Regions from separate parts of the Streptomyces sp. NPDC021212 genome, predicted to be linked through region 1. Evidence: predicted binding sites of a transcription regulator. Region 1 holds the regulator's gene; the other holds the start of a gene.

Region 1 (10,610 bases):
GCGAGACGCCGAACTGGGCGTCCTCGTCCGGGTCCTCGAAGTCGATCGGCTCGCCCTCGGAGGTCATCGGCTGGAGCGCGCCGAGCGCCACGTCCCCGTCGGCCTCGCGCTTGAACCAGATGTTCGGGAAGGCCAGGAAGCGGTGCCAGGCGATGCTCATGTCGATGTTCGTGCTGACCACGATCATCCAGATCATGGTGGTGCCCAGCTTGATCATCGCGAAGAGGTAGGTCAGGTTCTGCAGCGTGCCGAGCCCCAGGCCCTTGAAGAGCAGCACCAGCGGGTACGAGGCGAAATACGCCGGCTCGTAGTGGTCGACCCCGTGCAGGGCACCCTCGAGGCCGCGCAGCGCCATGATGGCCAGGCCGATGATGAGGATGACGTACTCGACGAAGTACGCCTGCCAGGCCGTGGAGCCCGTGAACCGCGACTTGCGGCCGGCCCGGCTGGGCAGGTTCAGCAGCCGGATCACCATCAGGGTCGCGATGCCCAGCGTGGTCATCGTGCCGATGAACTCGATGTAGAGCTCGTACGGGAGGAAGCCGCCGACGAGCGGCAGCGTCCAGTCCGCCTGGAAGAGCTGACCGTAGGCGTTGATGATGGTCGGCGGCAGGGTCAGGAAGCCCACCGCGACGAACCAGTGGGCGACGCCGATGACGCCCCACTTGTTCATCCGGGTGTGCGCGAGGAACTCCCGGACCAGCGTCACGCTGCGCTGCCAGGGGTTGTCGGTCCGGGTGCCCGCCGGGACCGGCGCGCCGAGCTTGAAGAACCGTACGAATTGCGCGACGGCCCGGCCGAGCAGGGCAACGCCGACCGCGGTGAGGACCAGCGACACGATGATCGCGGCGAGTTGCATGGAGGCTCCTCGAACCTGCGAATGCGGGCATTACTAAGCAGTAACTTAATTGGTCTTGACTGACATTACCCGTCCGGGTGCACCCCCATGTAGTCGACCGGCCGGTGATTTGCGTCGCCCGACGGGCACCCGGCAGGCCCCCTGGCGAGTCCCCTTGGGTATAAGGCCCATATAAAAGTTGAGCCCTGACGACTCAGGTCTGTTGACAGCGAAAACTCGATCATGCACGCTTGAGTCTGTTCCACTCAATGCTGTAGCTGGAGGATCCCGAAATGGCACGTGCGGTCGGCATCGACCTGGGTACGACGAACTCCGTCGTCAGTGTTCTCGAAGGCGGTGAGCCCACCGTCATCACCAACGCCGAGGGCGCCAGGACCACGCCTTCCGTCGTCGCCTTCGCGAAGAACGGCGAGGTTCTGGTAGGCGAGGTCGCCAAGCGCCAGGCGGTCACCAACGTGGATCGCACCATCCGGTCGGTCAAGCGCCACATGGGCACCGACTGGAAGGTCAACCTCGACGGCAAGGACTTCAACCCGCAGCAGATGAGCGCCTTCATCCTGCAGAAGCTGAAGCGGGATGCGGAGGCGTACCTGGGTGAGAAGGTCGCGGACGCGGTCATCACCGTCCCGGCGTACTTCAACGACGCCGAGCGCCAGGCGACCAAGGAAGCCGGTGAGATCGCGGGCCTCAACGTCCTGCGTATCGTCAACGAGCCTACTGCTGCCGCGCTCGCGTACGGGCTGGAGAAGGACGACCAGACCATCCTGGTCTTCGACCTCGGCGGCGGCACCTTCGACGTCTCGCTGCTGGAGATCGGCGACGGCGTGGTGGAGGTCAAGGCCACCAACGGTGACAACCACCTCGGTGGTGACGACTGGGACCAGCGCGTCGTCGACTACCTGGTGAAGCAGTTCAACAACGCCAACGGCGTGGACCTGTCCAAGGACAAGATGGCCCTCCAGCGCCTCCGTGAGGCCGCTGAGAAGGCGAAGATCGAGCTGTCCAGCTCGACCGAGACCACCATCAACCTGCCCTACATCACGGCCTCCGCCGAGGGTCCGCTGCACCTGGACGAGAAGCTCAGCCGCTCGCAGTTCCAGCAGCTGACCTCGGACCTGCTGGAGCGCTGCAAGACCCCGTTCCACAACGTCATCAAGGACGCGGGCATCTCGCTGTCCGAGATCGACCACGTGGTCCTGGTCGGCGGCTCGACCCGGATGCCCGCCGTCGCCGAGCTGGTCAAGGAGCTGACCGGCGGCAAGGACGCCAACAAGGGCGTCAACCCGGACGAGGTCGTCGCCATCGGCGCGTCCCTCCAGGCCGGTGTCCTCAAGGGTGAGGTCAAGGACGTCCTGCTGCTGGACGTCACCCCGCTGTCCCTCGGTATCGAGACCAAGGGCGGCATCATGACCAAGCTGATCGAGCGCAACACGACCATTCCGACCAAGCGCTCGGAGATCTTCACGACGGCCGAGGACAACCAGCCGTCCGTGCAGATCCAGGTCTACCAGGGCGAGCGCGAGATCGCCGCGTACAACAAGAAGCTCGGGATGTTCGAGCTGACCGGCCTGCCCCCGGCCCCGCGCGGCGTGCCGCAGATCGAGGTCACCTTCGACATCGACGCGAACGGCATCATGCACGTCGCGGCGAAGGACCTGGGCACCGGCAAGGAGCAGAAGATGACCGTCACCGGCGGCTCCGCGCTGCCGAAGGACGACATCGACCGCATGATGCGCGAGGCCGAGCAGTACGCGGAGGAGGACCACAAGCGCCGCGAGGCCGCCGAGACCCGCAACCAGGCCGAGCAGCTGGTCTACCAGACCGAGAAGTTCCTCAAGGACAACGAGGACAAGGTCCCGGGCGAGGTCAAGACCGAGGTCGAGGAAGCGCTCACCGACCTCAAGGAGAAGCTCAAGGGCGAGGACACCGCCGAGATCCGCACCGCGACCGAGAAGGTCGCCGCGGTCAGCCAGAAGCTGGGCCAGGCGATGTACGCCAACTCCGACGCCGCCGGCGCGGGCGAGGCCGGTGCCGCCGGCGGGGCCGGTGCCGAGGGCGCTCAGGCCAAGGCCGACGACGATGTGGTGGACGCCGAGATCGTCGACGACGAGAAGGCCGACAAGGGCCAGGGTGGTGCCGCGTGACGGAGGAGACCCCGGGCTTCGAGGAGCAGCCCGACGTCCCCTCCGAAGCCGCGCAGACCCCCGACGACGCGGCGAAGGGCGCCGGGTCCGCCGACAAGGCGGGCCCGGGTGCCCCGGCCGGGGACCTCGAGCAGGTAGCCATTCAGGCGCAGCTGGACCAGGTGCGTACCGCGCTCAACGAGCGGACCACCGACCTCCAGCGACTTCAGGCCGAGTACCAGAACTACCGGCGCCGGGTCGAGCGGGACCGGGTGCAGGTCAAGGAGGTCGCCGTCGCGAACCTCCTGACCGAGCTGCTTCCCGTGCTCGACGACATCGGCCGGGCGCGTGAGCACGGCGAACTCGTCGGCGGCTTCAAGTCCGTCGCCGAATCGCTGGAGACGGTGGCGGCGAAGCTGGGCCTGCAGCAGTTCGGCAAGGAGGGCGAGCCCTTCGACCCGCTGGTGCACGAGGCGCTCATGCACTCGTACGCGCCGGACGTCACCGAGACGACGTGCGTGCAGATTCTCCAGCCGGGGTATCGAATCGGCGAACGAACGATTCGCCCGGCGCGGGTCGCGGTCGCCGAGCCCCAGCCGGGTGCCTCGCCCAAGGGCCCGGGCGAAGGCGACGGCACGGCGCCGGACGAGGAGAGCGGTGGCCCGGAAGAGGGCTGACGCGACGGTGATAGCAGGACCATCAGGAGAGGAGGGACGTCGGGGATGAGCACCAAGGACTTCGTCGAGAAGGACTACTACAAGGTTCTCGGCGTCCCCAAGGACGCCACCGAGGCGGAGATCAAGAAGGCGTACCGGAAGCTCGCCCGCGAGTACCACCCGGACGCCAACAAGGGCGACGTCAAGGCCGAGGAGCGCTTCAAGGAGATCTCCGAGGCGAACGACATCCTCGGCGACCCCAAGCGGCGCAAGGAGTACGACGAGGCCCGCTCCCTGTTCGGCAACGGGGGCTTCCGCCCCGGGCCGGGCGGGGCGGGCTCCACCGGAAGCTTCAACTTCGACCTGGGCGACCTCTTCGGCGGCGCCCATGGCGGCCCCGGTGGGGCAGGCGGCGCGGGCGGCTTCGGCGGCGGGCTCGGCGACGTGTTCGGCGGTCTCTTCAACCGCGGCGGCGCCACCCGTACCCAGCCGCGGCGCGGCCAGGACATCGAGTCCGAGGTGACGCTCAGCTTCACCGAGGCCGTCGAAGGGGCCACCGTTCCGCTGCGGATGTCCAGCCAGGCCCCGTGCAAGACGTGCTCCGGCACCGGCGACAAGAACGGCACCCCGCGGGTCTGCCCGACCTGCGTCGGCACCGGACAGGTCAGCCGGGGCGGCGGTGGCGGCTTCTCGCTCACCGACCCGTGCGTGGAGTGCCGGGGCCGCGGTCTGATCGCGCAGGACCCGTGCGAGACCTGCAAGGGCAGCGGACGGGCCCGTTCCGCCCGCACCATGCAGGTCCGCATCCCCGCGGGCGTCAGCGACAGCCAGCGGATCCGGCTGCGCGGCAAGGGCGCCCCGGGCGAGACCGGCGGTCCGGCCGGTGACCTCTACGTCATCGTCCATGTGGACCCGCATCCGGTCTTCGGCCGGCGCGGCGACAACCTGACCGTCACCGTCCCCGTCACCCTTCCGGAGGCTGCGCTCGGCGGCGAGATCAAGGTCCCGACGCTGGGCGGCCCACCGGTCACCCTGAAGCTGCCGGCCGGCACGCCCAACGGCCGGACGATGCGCGCCCGCGGCAAGGGAGCGGTGCGCAAGGACGGGACCCACGGCGACCTGCTGGTCACCGTCGAGGTCACGGTGCCGAAGGACCTCAGCGACTCGGCACGCGAGGCGCTGGAGTCCTACCGGGAGGCGACCGCGGACGAGGACCCGCGGGCGGAGCTGTTCCAGGCCGCGAAGGGAGCATGACCCAATGGAGACCCACGGCCGAGGGGGCCTTGGAAGCAGGGGAACCGGCCGATCCCGCAATCCGTACGAGCTGACCGACGAATCGCCGGTGTACGTCATCTCGGTCGCCGCTCAGCTCTCCGGCCTGCATCCGCAGACCCTGCGTCAGTACGACCGTCTCGGTCTGGTCTCCCCGGACCGTACCCCCGGCCGCGGCCGGAGGTATTCCGCACGCGACATCGACCTGCTGCGCCAGGTGCAGCAGCTGTCCCAGGACGAGGGCATCAACCTCGCGGGGATCAAGCGCATCATCGAACTGGAGAACCAGGTCGCCGCGCTCCAGTCGCGCGTCGCCGAGCTGCAGTCGGCCGTCGAGGGCGCGGCCGCCGCGATGCAGCAGCGCGAGGCCCAGGTCCACGCCTCGTACCGCCGCGACCTGGTCCCCTACCAGGACGTCCAGCAGAGCAGCGCGCTGGTCGTGTGGCGGCCGAAGCCCAGGCGCAGGGACTAGCGGACCGTTCACCTGATCGAGTGGCCCGGCGACCGACCTTCGGCCGCCGGGCCACTCGCGTTCGTAGCGTGTGCCTCGTCGTCGAGGTGGTCTCTCCCGGCCATGAGGTGTCCCGTACGGCACCACGGTGGAGATCACCGGCCCGCGCCAGGGGGGAGTGACCTGGGCGCGATGAGTTCCGGGCCGCTGGACGGTCCTACCTGCTGAACGGAGCATTCCACCGCAGGAGACCTCGATGCACGCAGTCCTCGTCACCCTCGCCATCGACCCGGCCCGGGCCCCCGCGGCCGCCGCCGCGCTCATGAACGACGTCCTGCCGAGGCTCACCGCGGCGCCAGGTTTCGTGTCCGGCCAGTGGCTGGAGCCCGTGGACGGCCGCGGCATGTCGATCCTGACGTTCGAGGACGGGGAGCTGGCCCGCGCGGCCGTGCCGCTGCTCGGCGGCTCGGCCCCCGGCGTCACCATCGAGTCCGTGGAGCTCCGCCGCGTCGCCCTCATGGCGCCCTGACCGAACGGCCTACGCCCAGGTGGCGGGCGGCTTCCTGGTGATCTCAGACCACCTTGAGGCGGTCATCGACTTCCTGCACGCGGAGGCGCAACTGGACCACTACCGCGCCCTTCTGCGTACCCGGTTGAGGTGACTCCCGGACAGCGGTACGCCGATCCGGCGGCGTACCGCTGTCCGTAAGCCACCTCAACCGCGTTATCCACAGGCCCGAGCGCCGACGGGCGATCGACGGCACCCTGGGGGCATGGCGAAAACGGGGGACGCGGTCTCGCTGACCGCGCTGGCCGGCGCGCACAGCGGGGTCCTGCTGACCACGCAAGCCATGGCCTGCGGATGGCCGCAACGGAGGCTGAACCGGCGTCCGGTGAGCGACGGGTGGACGCGGATCCGTACCGGGGCTTGGCTTGAGCCGGGGCGGGAGCTGAACGAGATGGCGCTGTTGCACGCCGACCAAGTGGGGCGTCCGCACCTGGTGGTGAGCCATACCGCCGCAGCGGTGCTGCATGACGTCGAAACCCGTACACAGCGTGTGGAGTTCACAGCCCCGCGCGGGGTCAGCACGACTGTCCACGGTGGGGTGCTGCACAAAATGCGGCTCGGCCCGGAGGAAACCACGACGGTGGGTGGGCTGAGGACGACCACCGTGGTGCGCACCATGGCTGACCTCTTACGGGCCGGGCCGCGCGACGACGCGCTGGTGGCGGTGGAGTCGGCGGTGAGCGGGCGGCCCAGCCGGTACGGGGCGGGAGGCGGCGTGGGGAGCCGCTGACCACGCTCATCCGGGGCGGCCTGGCGCAGCTGGTCGGTGTTCGGTCCGCTTCGTAGTGGGCGCACCATGGAGGTGTGGGAGGAGGTAACTCATGTTGGAGATCAAGACGCTGGACAAGCCGGATGAGCGGCGGGACTTTCCCGGTGGACATCTGGAAACGGTGCACCTGACGGGATACGACTTCGCCGTGGGCACCTTCGAGCCCGGCTGGCGCTGGCGGGAGTCGATCCGGCCGCTGGCCGGGACCGAGAGCTGCCATGTCCGGCACACCGGGGTCGTCATGCAGGGGCGGATGCGGCTGCGCATGGACGACGGTGCCGAGTCCGAGGTGGGGCCCGGCGATGTGTACGTGGTGCCGCCCGGCCACGATGCGTGGGTGGTCGGTGACGAGCAGTGCGTGGTGTACGACACCGGCGGTGAGATGGCCGAGGCCTACGCGCGGCTGGCCGAAGCCTGAGCCACGGGTTTCGTCCGGTGGGGTGCGGTAACGCGTAGCAGCCCGGATCCGTCGGCAGGGATGAGATGAGCACCGGCCCCACACCACCGCACAAGGGCGGCCGCCCGGCCAGAGGCGGCGGCAGCGAACGCACCGACCGCATGCTGCGGACGCTGCTCCGCCGCCGCAAGAAGGCACTGAGCTACGAGGACGTCACGGTCGTCGACCGGCCGCGGCTGCGGCGCGCGGTGACGGCGACCGCGGTCGGCAACACCATGGAGTGGTTCGACTTCGGCGTCTACGCGTACGTCGCGGTCACCCTCGGCAAGGTCTTCTTCCCGTCCAGTTCCCCGGCCGCGCAGGTGGTGTCGACGTTCGCCACCTTCGCGGTCGCGTTTCTGGTGCGTCCGCTCGGCGGGCTGGTCTTCGGGCCGCTGGGGGACCGCATCGGGCGGCGACGGGTGCTGTCCACCACCATGATCATGATGGCGGTCAGCACCTTCGCGGTGGGGCTGCTGCCCGCTTACGACTCGATCGGCTTCGCCGCGCCGCTGCTGCTGCTGGCGTGCCGGGTGGTGCAGGGCTTCTCGACCGGCGGTGAGTACGCGGGGGCCACCACGTACATCGCGGAGTTCGCGCCCGACCGGCGGCGCGGCTTCCTGGGCAGCTGGCTCGACTTCGGCACGTTCGTCGGCTATTCGCTGGGCTCCGGGGTGGTCACGGTGCTCACCGCGGTGCTCGGGGACGACGGCATGGTGAACTGGGGCTGGCGGATTCCGTTCCTGGTCGCCGGGCCGCTCGGGGCGATCGGCCTGTACATGCGGCTGCGGCTGGAGGAGAGCCCGGCGTTCCAGCAGGAGGCGGAACGGGCGGCCGAGGCGGCGAAGGCCGCGGCGGCCGGTGGCGGCACCGCGCCCGTGGAGGACGCGCGGCAGTCCGGCAAGGGGCGGCTGAAGGAGATCTTCACCCGGCACTGGCAGGCCGTGCTGATCTGCATGGGTCTTGTGCTGCTCTACAACGTCACCAACTACATGGTGACGTCCTATCTGCCGACGTACATGACCTCCACGCTCGGCGAGAACGCCACCACCGCCCAGCTGCTGGTGCTCGCCACCATGCTGGTCGTGGCGCTGACGATCACCGTGGTCGGGCGGTCCTCCGACCGCTGGGGGCGCCGGCCGATGTTCATGGCCGGGAGCGGGGCCATGATCCTGCTGGCGATCCCGGCGTTCCTGCTGATCCAGGAGGGCGGCATCCTGCTGCCCGCGATCGGCTGTCTGGTGCTGGGGCTGCTGCTGGTCACCTTCGCGGGCACGAGCGCCGCCACGCTGCCGGCGCTGTTCCCGACCCGGCTGCGCTACGGGGCGCTGTCGATCGCGTTCAACATCTCCGTGTCGCTGTTCGGCGGCACGACACCGCTGGTCGTGTCGTCGCTGGTCGAGTCGACGGGTGATCCGCTGGTGCCCGCGTACTACCTGATGGGGGCCGGTGTGGTGGGTCTGATCTCGGCCCTGTTCCTGTACGAGACGGCCGGGAAGCCGCTGCGCGGTTCGGGCCCGATGGTGGAGACCGAGGAGGAGGCCCGTACGGCGGTGGCGGAGAGCCGCACCGAGGCCGGGCGCGGGGCGCGCGACATCTGGATCAGGGTGCGTCACCCGTGGGGCCACCACCAGCAGTGAGCCCCACGCTCCTCAGGCCCGGCCCATCGCACGGGTGAGGGTGATCTCGATCAGGACGCGCTGCGGGTTGGGGCGGGGGGTCCGCTCGTAGCGTTCGGCGTAGCGGCGTTCGGCGTCGGCGATCAGCTCGGGTTCGGTACGTACCCGCGCGATCCCCTCCAGGGTGGCCCACCGCCTGCCCGCCATCTGGCAGACGGCGACGCGGGCGCCGTCCGCCGGGCGGTCCGCCGCCCGGACGTGGGCGACCTTGCGGCTGTGGCCGCTCGCGATGACGCGGGCGAGCCCGGCGTCGGGGTCGTAGGTGACGCCGACCGGGACGACGTGCGGGGTGCCGTTGGGGCGGAGGGTGGTGAGGGTGCACACGTGGCGTTCGCGCCAGAAGGCGAGGTACGCGGGGTCCGGGTTGCGAGGATCGAGGGCCATGACCGCGAACCTATGGCCAGAACGCTGGCGGAGACACAGTTGAGTGGAATAGACTCAACTTTACGCATGTTGTGCAGAGCAGGATTGTGGGCGCCGCCGCGCGACGAGGAGGAGCACAGGACGTGGACGCCGAGCTGACCAACAAGAGCCGGGCCGCGCTGAGCGCAGCCAACGACCGGGCGGTGTCCGCCGGGCACGCCGATCTGACCCCGGCCCATGTGTTGCTCGCCCTGCTCGCAGGGCAGGACAACGAGAACATCATGGATCTGCTGGCCGCCGTCGACACCGACGCGGCCGTCGTACGGAACGGGGCCGACCGGCTGCTCGCCGCCCTGCCCAGCGTGCAGGGCTCCACCGTGGCCCCGCCGCAGGCCAGCCGCGAGCTGCAGGCCGTCCTCGTGGACGCCGCGCAGCGCGCGAAGGACCTCGGCGACGACTACATCTCCACCGAGCACCTTCTGATCGGCATCGCCGCCAAGGGCGGCCAGGCCGGGGAACTGCTCGACCAGCAGGGGGCGAGCGCCAAGGCGCTGCTCGCCGCGTTCGAGAAGGCCAGGGGTGGACAGCGGGTGACGACTCCCGATCCGGAGGGCACGTACAAGGCGCTGGAGAAGTTCGGCACGGACTTCACCGCCGCCGCCCGCGAGGGCAAGCTGGACCCGGTCATCGGCCGGGACCAGGAGATCCGGCGCGTGGTGCAGGTGCTCTCGCGCCGTACGAAGAACAACCCGGTGCTGATCGGCGACCCGGGCGTCGGCAAGACCGCCGTGGTGGAAGGGCTGGCCCAGCGCATCGTCAAGGGCGATGTGCCGGAGAGCCTGCGCGACAAGCGGCTGGTCGCCCTCGACCTCGGCGCGATGGTCGCGGGCGCGAAGTACCGGGGCGAGTTCGAGGAGCGGCTGAAGACCGTCCTCGCCGAGATCAAGTCCAGCGACGGCCAGATCATCACCTTCATCGACGAGCTGCACACCGTGGTCGGCGCGGGCGCCGGCGGCGATTCGTCCATGGACGCGGGCAACATGCTCAAGCCCATGCTGGCCCGCGGCGAGCTGCGCATGGTCGGCGCCACCACCCTCGACGAGTACCGCGAGCGGATCGAGAAGGACGCCGCGCTGGAGCGCCGCTTCCAGCAGGTGCTGGTCGCCGAGCCGACCGTCGAGGACACCGTGGCGATCCTGCGCGGGCTCAAGGGCCGGTACGAGGCCCACCACAAGGTGCAGATCGCGGACGGCGCGCTGGTGGCCGCCGCGACCCTCTCCGACCGGTACATCACCTCCCGCTTCCTCCCCGACAAGGCCATCGACCTGGTGGACGAGGCGGCCTCCCGGCTCCGCATGGAGATCGACTCCTCACCCGTGGAGATCGACGAGCTCCAGCGCTCCGTCGACCGGATGAAGATGGAGGAGATGGCGC
Region 2 (10,610 bases), on a different contig from region 1:
GCCGCACCATGCCGCCGGACAGGCGGCGCACCTTGGTGTCGATGCGGTCGGCGAGCCCGACCCGGGCGACGGCCCGCTCGACCGCGGCCGCGGCGGCCGCGCCGGACATCTCCTTGAGCCAGGCCACGTACCCGACGAACTCGCGCACCGTGAAGCCCGGGTAGTGGCCGAACTCCTGTGGCAGATAGCCGAGCCGACGCCGCACGGCGGTGCGGCCCGCGTGCCCGGACACATCGTGGCCGAGCAGCTCCACCCGGCCCGCGGTGGGTGCGGCGACGGTCGCCAGGACGCGGATCAGGGAGGTCTTGCCCGCGCCGTTGGGTCCGAGCAGGCCGTGCACTCCGGTGCCGAAGCCGAGGTCGACGGCGTCGAGGGCGGTGGTCCGGCGGTGCCGGACCGTCAGCCCGCCGACCGACACGGTGGTCGTCATATGCGCTCCAGATGGTCGAAGGAGGTACGGCGCAGCACCAGCAGCCCGGCGCACCCGGCCGCGGCGGCGGCCCAGCCGCCCTGTGCGGCGGGGCCGGACAGGACGGTGGCCAGGGAGTCGGCCAGCGCGCCGGTGGTCAGGACGCCCGGCGGCCCGCCGGGCGCCGCGGCCGCCGGTGCGCCGACGGCGAGCAGCCAGCCGATGGAGACCGCGCCGGTGGCGGCGCGGCAGCCGACGTACGAGCCGAGGGCGAGCGCGGCGAGCGTCAGCGCGAGGCCCGGCAGCAGCCAGGCCGCGGCCCCCGGAGCCCCGGCGGTTGCGGGCAGCAGCAGCCCGGCGAGGGTGAGCAGCGGTACGGAGACGCTGAGCACCGCGGCCGTACGGGTCAGCAGCAGCCGCAGCCCGCCGGACGGTGTGGAGGCGGCGATTTCGTGCATCGGGTCGGCGTGCCGCCCGTACGACACGGCGACGCCGAGAGACGGCAGGACGGGAGCGAGCAGCAGCAGGAATGGCCGCACCCCGCCGATCCCGGCGGCCCGGGCGGCACACACCGCCCCGACGGCCACGACCAGCAGCGAGATCAGCCAGGGCCCCCACAGAGCGGGCCCCGCGGCCCAAGCGAGCCGCCCCCGGAGGCCGCCCCGGCGCCCCACGGCGTGCCGGGCCGCGACGGCCCCCCGTGCGCCGTCGCTGCGCCCTGCGGCCACGGGCGGTGTGCCGGGGCTGCTGGCTGCCGTCGGCGTGCCAGGACCGGCGGTCGGCCCAGCCGCCGCGGCCGCTGGGCCGGTGGGCCGGGTGCTGGGCGCCGCCGTGGCCGCCGGTGTTCCGTCGCTGCGTCCGGGACCGTTGCCATCCGCGGCGGCACCCCCGCGAGCCGGGCCGCCGGGGCCGTCGGACCCGGCCCACCGCGCCGACCGGCCGCGCCGGAGGGGCCGCGCGGGCGCCTGGCCGGGAGTTGCGGCGTCCGGCGCCGTCACGGTGGCCAGCAAGGACGCCCGTACCGTGGCCAGCGCGGGGGCCGCCGCGCCCGACCTGGCGGCGGCCGAGACGCGGGCGGCGCAGGGCGTACACGCCTCCAGGTGCTTCTCGACCGACCAGGCGTCGAGTCCCGGCAGCGAACCGTCGGCGTACGACGCCGCCTGGGCGGCGGTCACATGCCAGGCAAGGGTCATGGGGTGCCTCCCAGCGGGTGCGGCGCGGGCAGCGGGGACAGCTGGGCCAGCACCGAGCGCAGTTCGCGGCGGGCGCGCCGGGCCCGCGACTTGACGGTGCCCTCGGGGATGCCGAGGAGCTGCGCGGCCTCGCGCGTGGTGAGCCCGTCCACCACCGTGGCGCGCAGGACGGCGCGCAGTTCGGGGGAGAGCCGGTCCAGGGCGGCGCCGACGGTGCCGTACTCCAGCGCGTCGAGCACCCGGTCCTCCGCCGAGGGCGTGGTCGCACGTGCCGCGGCGGGGTCGTGGCGGGCGTGCGCGGACTGCGCCTCGGCGGTGCGGACGGCGGTGCGCCGGGCGTCGACGAGGCGGCGGGCCGCGATGGTCCACAGCCAGCCGCCCGCCTCGCCGCCGTCGTGCGAGGCGGCGGACCGCCAGACGGTGACGAAGGTGTCCTGGAGGACTTCCTGCACGGTCTCGGGGTCGGCGCAGCGCCGGGTGAGCCGGGCGTGCAGCCAGCCGCCGTGCCGGTCGTACAGCGTGGCGAGCGCGTCGGCGTCGCCCCGCGCGACCGCGCGCAGGAGTTCCGCGTCGCTCGGGTGGGCCCCCAGGGGGCGTAACGGTCTCACGCTCCCTCTATCGCTCGGGAGCCCTTCCGCGGTTCACGGCAGGCGGCCCCCGTGATCGCTCACAGCGAACACGCGGTCGGGAACACCTGGGGCCTCCTGTGCATTGAGTCTGCATAGCTCAACTTGCCTGCCGAAGGGGAGATCATGGCTTCGCTGTCCGCACCGCTCACCCTGCCCGTTCTGCCTCTCGATGACGAGGTCGTGCTGCCCGGCATGGTGGTGCCGCTGGACCTTTCCGATACCGATGTACGCGCCGCGGTGGAGGCCGCGCAGGCCGCCGCGCGGTCCGACGGCGGGAAACCACGGGTGCTGCTGGTGCCGCGTGTCGACGGGACGTACGCGGGCATCGGCACGCTCGGCACCGTCGAACAGGTGGGCCGGCTGTCCGGTGGTGATCCCGGGGCGCTCATTCGCGGGGTGCGGCGCGTGCGGGTCGGGGCCGGGACGACCGGGCCCGGGGCCGCGCTGTGGATCGAGGGCACCACGGTCGAGGAGATCGTTCCGGATCCGCTGCCCGGTGCCGTCACCGAGCTGATGAAGGAGTACAAGGCGCTGGCCACCAGCTGGCTGCGCAAGCGCGGCGCCTGGCAGGTCGTGGACCGGGTGCAGCAGATCGACGACGTCTCGCAGCTCGCGGACAACTCCGGATACTCGCCCTTCCTCAGCGTCGCCCAGCGCGTGGAGCTCCTGGAGACCGCCGACCCGGTGGCCCGGCTCAAGCTGGCCGTGACCTGGCTGAGCGACCACATGGCCGAGCAGGACGTGGCCGAGTCGATCGCCAAGGACGTCCAGGAGGGCGTCGACAAGCAGCAGCGCGAGTTCCTGCTGCGGCGGCAGATGGAGGCCGTGCGCAAGGAGCTGGCCGAGCTGAACGGCGATCCCGAGGACGAGTCGGACGACTACCGGGCCCGGGTCGAGGCCGCCGGGCTGCCCGAGAAGGTGCGCGAGGCGGCGCTGAAGGAGGTCGACAAGCTGGAGCGGTCCAGCGACCAGAGCCCCGAAGGCAGCTGGATCCGCACCTGGCTGGACACCGTCCTGGAGCTGCCGTGGAACGAGCGCACCGAGGACGCGTACGACATCCAGGGCGCCAAGGCGGTGCTCGACGCCGACCACGCGGGCCTGGAGGACGTGAAGGAGCGGATCACCGAGTACCTGGCGGTGCGCAAGCGCCGCTCCGACCGCGGCCTCGGAGTCGTGGGCGGCCGGCGCGGCGGGGCCGTGCTGGCGCTCGTCGGCCCGCCCGGCGTCGGGAAGACCAGCCTCGGCGAGAGCGTGGCCCGCGCGATGGGGCGGAAGTTCGTCCGGGTCGCGCTCGGCGGCGTCCGCGACGAGGCGGAGATCCGCGGCCACCGGCGTACGTACGTGGGCGCGCTGCCCGGCCGGGTCGTACGGGCCATCAAGGAGGCGGGCTCGATGAACCCGGTGGTCCTCCTGGACGAGGTCGACAAGGTCGGCTCCGACTTCCGCGGCGACCCGGCCGCGGCCCTGCTGGAGGTCCTGGACCCGGCGCAGAACCACACCTTCCGCGACCACTACCTGGAGGTCGAACTCGACCTGTCCGACGTGGTCTTCCTGGCCACGGCCAACGTCCTGGAGGCCATCCCGGAGGCGTTGCTGGACCGCATGGAGCTGGTGCGCCTGGACGGATACACCGAGGACGAGAAGGTCACCATCGCCCGTGACCACCTGCTGCCCCGGCAGCTGGAGCGCGCCGGTCTGGAGCCGGGCGAGGTCGAGGTGGCGGACGAGGCGCTGCGCAAGCTCGCGGGGGAGTACACCCGGGAGGCGGGCGTACGGACCCTGGAGCGTTCCATCGCGCGGCTGCTGCGCAAGGTGGCGGCCCAGCACGAGCTGGGCGAGCGTGAACTGCCCGTGCGCCTGGGGGTGGAGGAGCTGCGTCCGCTGATCGGGCGGCCGCACCACACCCCGGAGTCCGCGCAGGACCCGGCCGAGCGCCGCACCTCCGTGCCGGGCGTCGCGACCGGGCTCGCGGTGACGGGCGCGGGCGGCGACGTGCTGTACGTGGAGGCGTCGCTCGCGGACGCCGAGACGGGCGGCGCGGGGCTGACCCTGACCGGCCAGCTGGGTGACGTCATGAAGGAGTCCGCCCAGATCGCCCTGTCGTTCCTGCGCTCCCACGGCGCGGAGCTGGAGCTTCCGGTCGGTGACCTGAAGGAACGCGGCATCCACCTCCACGTCCCGGCGGGCGCGGTGCCCAAGGACGGTCCGAGCGCGGGCATCACCATGACCACCGCACTGGCCTCGCTGCTGTCGGGCCGCCAGGTGCGGCCGGACGTGGCGATGACGGGCGAGGTCTCGCTGACCGGGCGGGTGCTGCCGATCGGCGGCGTCAAGCAGAAGCTGCTGGCGGCGCACCGGGCCGGGGTGACCACCGTGATCATCCCCAAGCGGAACGAGCCGGATCTGGACGACGTGCCCGCCGAGGTCCTGGAGAAGCTCGACGTCCACCCGGTCTCGGACGTCCGCCAGGTCCTGGAGCTGGCCCTTCAGCCCGCCTCGGCGAACACCGAGGAGATTCCCGTGGCGGCGTGACGGACGCCATGGGGTAGGCAGACAGGTCTGTCTGGTAGCTTTGACGGCAACCAGACGGACCTGTCTGTTCGTATCGCGCTCCCGTGGAGGAAAGCCGTGCGCACTCTCGTCGTCCTCGCCCACCCCGACCTCGCCGCCTCGCGCGTCAACGCCGCCCTCGCCGAGACCGCCCGCCCGGTGGACGGCGTCACGCTGCACGACCTGTACGCCGCCTATCCGGACCTGCGGATCGACGTCGAGCGGGAGCAGCGGCTGCTGCTGGAGCACGACCGGATCGTGCTCCAGTTCCCCTTCTACTGGTACTCGGCGCCGCCGCTGCTGAAGAAGTGGCTGGACGAGGTGTTCCTGCGCGGCTTCGCGTACGGCTCGCAGGGCACCGCGCTGCGCGGCAAGGCGCTGCTCGTCGCGACCACGGCGGGCGCCACGGAGGAGATGTACCGCCCCGAGGGGGTCAAGCGCTTCCCGGTCGTCGACCTGCTCAAGCCCTTCGACGCCACCGCGAACATCACCGGCATGCACTACGAGGAGCCGTTCGTCGTCCACGGCACGCATGGGCTGGACGACGCGGCGCTCGCCGCGTACCAGGAGCGCTACCGCGCGCTGCTGGCGTCCGGGGCGCCGCGCGAGAAGGACCTCGCCGCCGCGTGACGTTCGACGGAAAGGGCCCGGCCGCACACTGCGGCCGGGCCCTTTCCGTACCCGAGGGCCGCACCCGAGGGCCTACACCCGCGCCGGGCACGCCTCCGCGATCAGCGCCCGCGCCGCCTCCCGCGCCGCTTCCGCGAACTCCGGCCGGGGCTCCAGCGCCGCCGCGGCCATCGCGCCGTCGACGAGGAGGGAGATCCCGAGGGCGAGCCGCGCGGGGTCGGCGGCACCGGCCGCCCGGGCCAGCTCGGTCAGCCAGGCCCGTACGGCCCGCTTGTGCTCGGCCGTCGCGGTGTGCGTGGCGCTGCCCGGTTCCGTCTCTCCCGCGGTCCTGATGAACGCGCAGCCGCGGAAGCCGTCCCGCAGGGTCGCCGCGCCCAGCGCGTCGAAGAGGCCGGTGAGCTGGTCGCGCGGATCGGGCCCGGCCGCCTCGGCGGCCTCGGTCAGCGCACCGCGCCAGTGGATGTCCGACTCCCGCAGATAGGCCAGGACGAGATCGTCCTTGCAGCGGAAGTGGGAGTACAGCGTCGCCTTGGCCACGCCCGACTCGGCGATGATCCGGTCCACTCCGACGCCGCGCACGCCGTGGGCGTTGAACAGCCCGGTCGCGGTGGACAGGATCCGCTCGCGGGCGGGGAGCCGGGCGCTGCTCATGGTGACGCTCCTCGGGTGGGGCAAGGGGTGGCCGGAGGATACGGCCGATGCCCTCCAGCGTACAGACAGACCTGTCCGTGCACTGGAGGGCGAGGAACGCCGGGGGCGGGTGGCGCGGCTCAGCCGTTGGCGAGCGCCTTCAGCCGGTCGATCGCGCCGTTGAACAGGTTGTGGTCGCCGACCGTCGGGCCGGAGGAGGTGTACTGCCAGATGGTGTGGAAGTCCCAGCCCGCCGGCAGCTCGCCGACGGAGGAGCCGTAGCGCGGGATCCACAGCGGGTTGATGCTGCCGAAGGCGCTGGAGTTGCCGGTGCAGCTCTTCCACCAGCTGGTGGAGGTATAGATCACCGGGTCGCGGCCGGTGCGCGACTTGTAGGTGCTGGTGAAGTCCTTGATCCAGCTGACCATCCCGCTGGCGCTCTTGCCGTAACAGGTGGCGCCGTAGGGGTTGTACTCCATGTCCAGGGCGCCCGGCAGCGTCTTGCCGTCCTTGCTCCAGCCGCCGCCGTGGTCGACGAAGTAGTTGGCCTGGGCCGCGCCGGAGGAGTTGTCCGGCAGCGCGAAGTGGTACGAGCCCCGGATCATGCCGACGTCGTACGAGCCGTCGTACTGCTGGGCGAAGTACGGATTGGTGTAGCTGGTGCCCTCGGTCGCCTTGACATAGGCGAACTTGACCCCGCTCGACCAGAGGGTCGACCAGGCGACGTTGCCCTGGTGGCTGCTGACGTCCACACCTTCGACGGTGGCGAGCACGTTGGACGGCTGTTCACCGGTCGTCGAGCCGCCCTCGTGCTTGAGGATCTGCGAACCCGCCCAGTCGTCCTCGGGGTGGGGGATGGTCTTCGTGGCGCCGTCCGCGGCCACGCCCGCGCCCGGGTCGTCGTCGGCGGACGCGGGGCCGGACAGGGCGAAGGACGCGGAGAGGAGAGCGGAGAGGAGGGCGGCGAGCAGGCCGATCAGCGCGCTGGGGGAGCGCCGGATCGAGCCGGGTCTGTGCACAGGCATGGCGTGCCTCCGAAGCCTCGGTGGGGGAACGGGAAGACAATGCGGTTGGGATGGCCATGTCATAAATGACGCTACGGGCGTAGATAGCAACGGGGAAGAGTCGGGGCGGGCTGCCGTTGGTCTAATCCTGCGAAATACTGATGGAGCTGCGGTAACAGCCGCGCGTGCAAGAAAGTTTCACGATGTGAAAACCCGGAGAGGGCTCTGACGTGCACAACAACGGGGCAACGCCCCCCGAGGAGGGCGAGGGTGGCATCGCGGGCGGAATTGGTGTGGACCATGCGTTCCTGGCGCTGGAGCGCGAATTGGCGGTCTTCCTGCGCCGCGCCCGCGCTTCCTCGGGCGAATTGGCCCGCGAGGTCCACCCCGACCTGGAGGCCGCCGCGTACGGGCTGCTGATGCGTCTGGAGGACGCGGGGGAGCAGCGTGCGACGGACCTCGCGGCCTACATCGGCGTGGGCAAGGCGACGATGAGCCGTCAGTTGCGCGCGCTGGAAGGGCTCGGGCTGGTGACCCGGGCGCCCGACCCGGCGGACGGCCGGGCCTTCCTGGTGCAGCTGACGGACGAGGGCCGGGCCCGCTTCCGGCGGGTCCGGGGCGCCCGGCGCGCGCGGTACGCCTGCCGGCTCGCCGCCTGGGAGCGCAGCGAGGTCGCCGAACTCGCGCGGCTGCTGCACCAGTTGAACAGCACGCAGGAAGCCGACGAGCCCGGGCAGGCGGCCCGCCCGGAGCGGGACCAGTAGGGCGCTCATGTACGTCAGGATCCGCGAGCCGCGCAGATCCGGCGACGTGGGTGTGGCGACTGCGGTACCCGATTACCGAAGACGGCGGCATCCGGCGCCCGCCGAGAGCCCGGCGAGGGCGGCTGCCACGAGCGCGGCCGCGCGGGCCGGCACGGACGGGCGTCACGGCCCGGCGTGGGCGGCCGCCAGGGGAGAGGCCGCTCAGGTCGCAAACAAGGGTCGTGAACCGGGGCCGCGGACAGGGGCCCGCGAGTGAGGCTGTCCGCAGTCCGACCGGTCGGCGGGCCGTCGCGCGAGCGCGGGCCGCTACGGCTCGACGAGGACGGCTGCCGCGTCGTCGTGGGCCTTGCCCCGCCGGAAGGCCGTCCGGTCGGGGTCGGCCAGCTCCGCCGCCCGCACCCGGTCGATCAGCGCCTGCGGTCCCTCCTTGCGCAGCAGCCCGAGGCAGGCGGCCCAGTCGCCCTCGCGGAACACCTCGACCCAGCGCGACGCCCCGTCGGTGAGGGCCGCGAGCGCCCGTACCTCCGTACGCGGCAGGCTGCCGGTGACCGCCTTGGCGGTGACCGCCGGGTCGGCCGCCGCGGTGAAGAAGCCGCCCTCGACGTTGCGCAGCGGGGCGACCCGCCGCCCCTCGGCGCGCAGCCGGTCGATGCGGTCGTCCAGCACCGCCGTCACCGCGCCCCCGGTCCGCTCGATGAGCAGGACGGAGTCGGACAGCACCAGATACTCGACCCGGTCCGCGTCCCAGCGCGCCACGACCACGGTCGCCTGGGGGGTGAGGGGGTGAGAAAGGTCACAAGTTGAACGATGTGCCTCGGCGGTGCGCGCGATCGCGTAGGCCAGGCAGTCGGCCGGGGACGTATCCGGCCGCGAACCGGCCAGTTCGAGCAGCGCGCCACCCAGCCGGGCGGTGTACCAGGGCACGCCGTGGGCGCATCCGGCGTCGCCGTCGGGCGGCGGCGTCACCCCGTCCAGCACCACGAGCGCGCCGCCGTGTCCCGACGCGGGCAGGGCCACGGACGCGTAGTCCTCGTTGGGGCGCCGCGGATCGCCGGGGGCGGTCGCGAGTTCGATGCGCATGCCGTCAGTCTGCCGGACGGCCACCGGCCGCTCCCGTCCTGGGGCGCGGCCGTGCGGAGCGGGCGCGGAAGGTGGGCAGGGGGATGGGCATCCTGCCAGGACGGGCAAGCCTTTTCCACCCCGGGGAAATCGGCCGCCGGGTATGGTCCGTGACGAAAGTTGGTGCTCAACTACGCAATGCGGTTCACTCGTTCGGGTGGGCCGATGGGGTGATGCGTACCCGCTCCGGAGCCGTCCCTGCAAGGGTCGGAATCCCCACCGGGGGTGGGGAAAGGCAATGTCGATCCGTCGTCACCTCTGGAACCACAGCGGTCTGGAACCACAGCGGTCGGGCGAGAAAAGATGGTGAGCACCGGTGCGGAAGAAGCGGCTTCGGGGCACCAAGCGCGAGCACATCAGTGAGCCCCGCGATCAGCACGAGCAGGCCCCGGCCCCACAGCCGCCGCGGGGGCGCACCGCGCGGGTGCGCAACCGGCTGACCGCGTCCGTCGCCCTCGTCTCCGTCGCCGTCCTCGCCGCCGGCGCCCCCGCCGTGCTCAGCGCCCTCGACGACGCCACCGAGGCGCAGAAGCTGGTCGACCTCGCCGAGGCCAACCGCGGCACGGTGGCCCTCGCGCACTCCCTCGCCGACGAACGCGACGCCATGACCGCGTTCGTCGCCGCGGGCCGCACCACCACGGCCGGGGGCGGTGTCTCCGAGGAGCAGCGCGCCCGCGTCGACCGGCAGGTCGCGGAGGTGCGCGGCCAGGTCCCGGTCGCCCTCGCCGCGTTATTGGGCACCCTTCCCGAGATCCGTCAGCAGGCACTGACCGGCAAGGGCTCCTCGCTCGATGTCTTCGACGCGTACACCGAGGCCGTCCAGGCGCTGAACCGGGTCGCCGACACCCTCGCCCGCAAGCTCCCGGCCGACGCCGACACCGGCCCGGCCCCCGCGCTCGCCCCGCTCGGCCGCGCAGTGGAGGAGGCGTCCGCCACCCGCGGGCTGCTGCTCGCCGCGTTCGCCGACCGCGACGGCCGGTCCCGGCTGGCCGCGGCCGCCCAGCGCACCCAGGTGCGCGAGCAGTCCGCGCTCGCCGACTTCCACCAGCTCGCTCCGGCCTCCGCGCGCGACGCCTACGACCGCACGGTCAACGGCACCGAGGTCACCACCGCCGAGCGCTACCTCGCCCGGCTCACCGATCAGCCCCGGCTCTCCGGCCAGGAGCTGTCCGTCGGCACGAGCCGCCTCGAAGCGGCCCTGACCGCCCGCATCGACCGGATGCGCGGGGCCGAGTCCGCGCTCGCCTCCGCCGAGATCACCCGCCTCGGGCAGCTGCGCGACGACGACGTCAGCGCCCTTGAGGTGAGCATCGCCCTGGCCGGTGCCTGTCTGCTGCTCGCCCTCGGCACCAGCATCCACAGCGCCCGCTCGATGACCCGTCCGCTGGCGGCGCTGCGGCTCGGCGCCCGCCGGGTCGCCGCCGACCCGGCCGCCGAGGAGCCGATCGCCTTCAAGGGCCGCAACGACGAGTTCGCCGACGCCGTACGGGCCGTCAACGCACTCCACCAGGCCGCGCTGCGCCAGAGCGAGAGCCTGACCCGGCTCGACGGTGAACGCGTTCGGCTGGCCGATGAGCGGCGGCAACTGGCCGACGAGGCGGCCGAGCTGCGCGCCGAACGGGACGCGGTCGCCACCCGGCTGGAGGGGCTGCGCGCCCGGGTCCACAGCAGCTTCGTCAACC

Evidence for each region. The regulator HspR, encoded in region 1, represses chaperone genes until heat shock. The targets are predictions, from matches to a motif close to TTGAGNNNNNNNNNCTCAA.
Region 2: lon (endopeptidase La) is a predicted target of HspR. The motif match lies at 2,314-2,332, and genes of this name have one in related genera.

Annotation. Positions count from the first base shown of each region.
Region 1 covers NZ_JBIRPZ010000004.1:541,691-552,300, forward strand. Annotated here, with positions in the region: gene ACH4SI_RS13965 ((Fe-S)-binding protein) at 1-859, opposite strand, end outside; gene dnaK (molecular chaperone DnaK) at 1,132-3,003, shown strand; gene grpE (nucleotide exchange factor GrpE) at 3,000-3,659, shown strand; gene dnaJ (molecular chaperone DnaJ) at 3,705-4,892, shown strand; gene ACH4SI_RS13985 (heat shock protein transcriptional repressor HspR) at 4,897-5,382, shown strand; gene ACH4SI_RS13990 (hypothetical protein) at 5,618-5,890, shown strand; gene ACH4SI_RS13995 (hypothetical protein) at 6,135-6,659, shown strand; gene ACH4SI_RS14000 (cupin domain-containing protein) at 6,751-7,116, shown strand; gene proP (glycine betaine/L-proline transporter ProP) at 7,257-8,774, shown strand; gene ACH4SI_RS14010 (pyridoxamine 5'-phosphate oxidase family protein) at 8,787-9,197, opposite strand; gene clpB (ATP-dependent chaperone ClpB) at 9,320-10,610, shown strand, end outside.
Region 2 covers NZ_JBIRPZ010000003.1:461,593-472,202, forward strand. Annotated here, with positions in the region: gene ACH4SI_RS10345 (ATP-binding cassette domain-containing protein) at 1-430, opposite strand, end outside; gene ACH4SI_RS10350 (zf-HC2 domain-containing protein) at 427-1,602, opposite strand; gene ACH4SI_RS10355 (RNA polymerase sigma factor) at 1,599-2,210, opposite strand; gene lon (endopeptidase La) at 2,355-4,763, shown strand; gene ACH4SI_RS10365 (NAD(P)H-dependent oxidoreductase) at 4,860-5,411, shown strand; gene ACH4SI_RS10370 (TetR/AcrR family transcriptional regulator) at 5,484-6,062, opposite strand; gene ACH4SI_RS10375 (lysozyme) at 6,182-7,066, opposite strand; gene ACH4SI_RS10380 (MarR family winged helix-turn-helix transcriptional regulator) at 7,276-7,809, shown strand; gene ACH4SI_RS10385 (protein phosphatase 2C domain-containing protein) at 8,116-8,889, opposite strand; gene ACH4SI_RS10390 (nitrate- and nitrite sensing domain-containing protein) at 9,245-10,610, shown strand, end outside.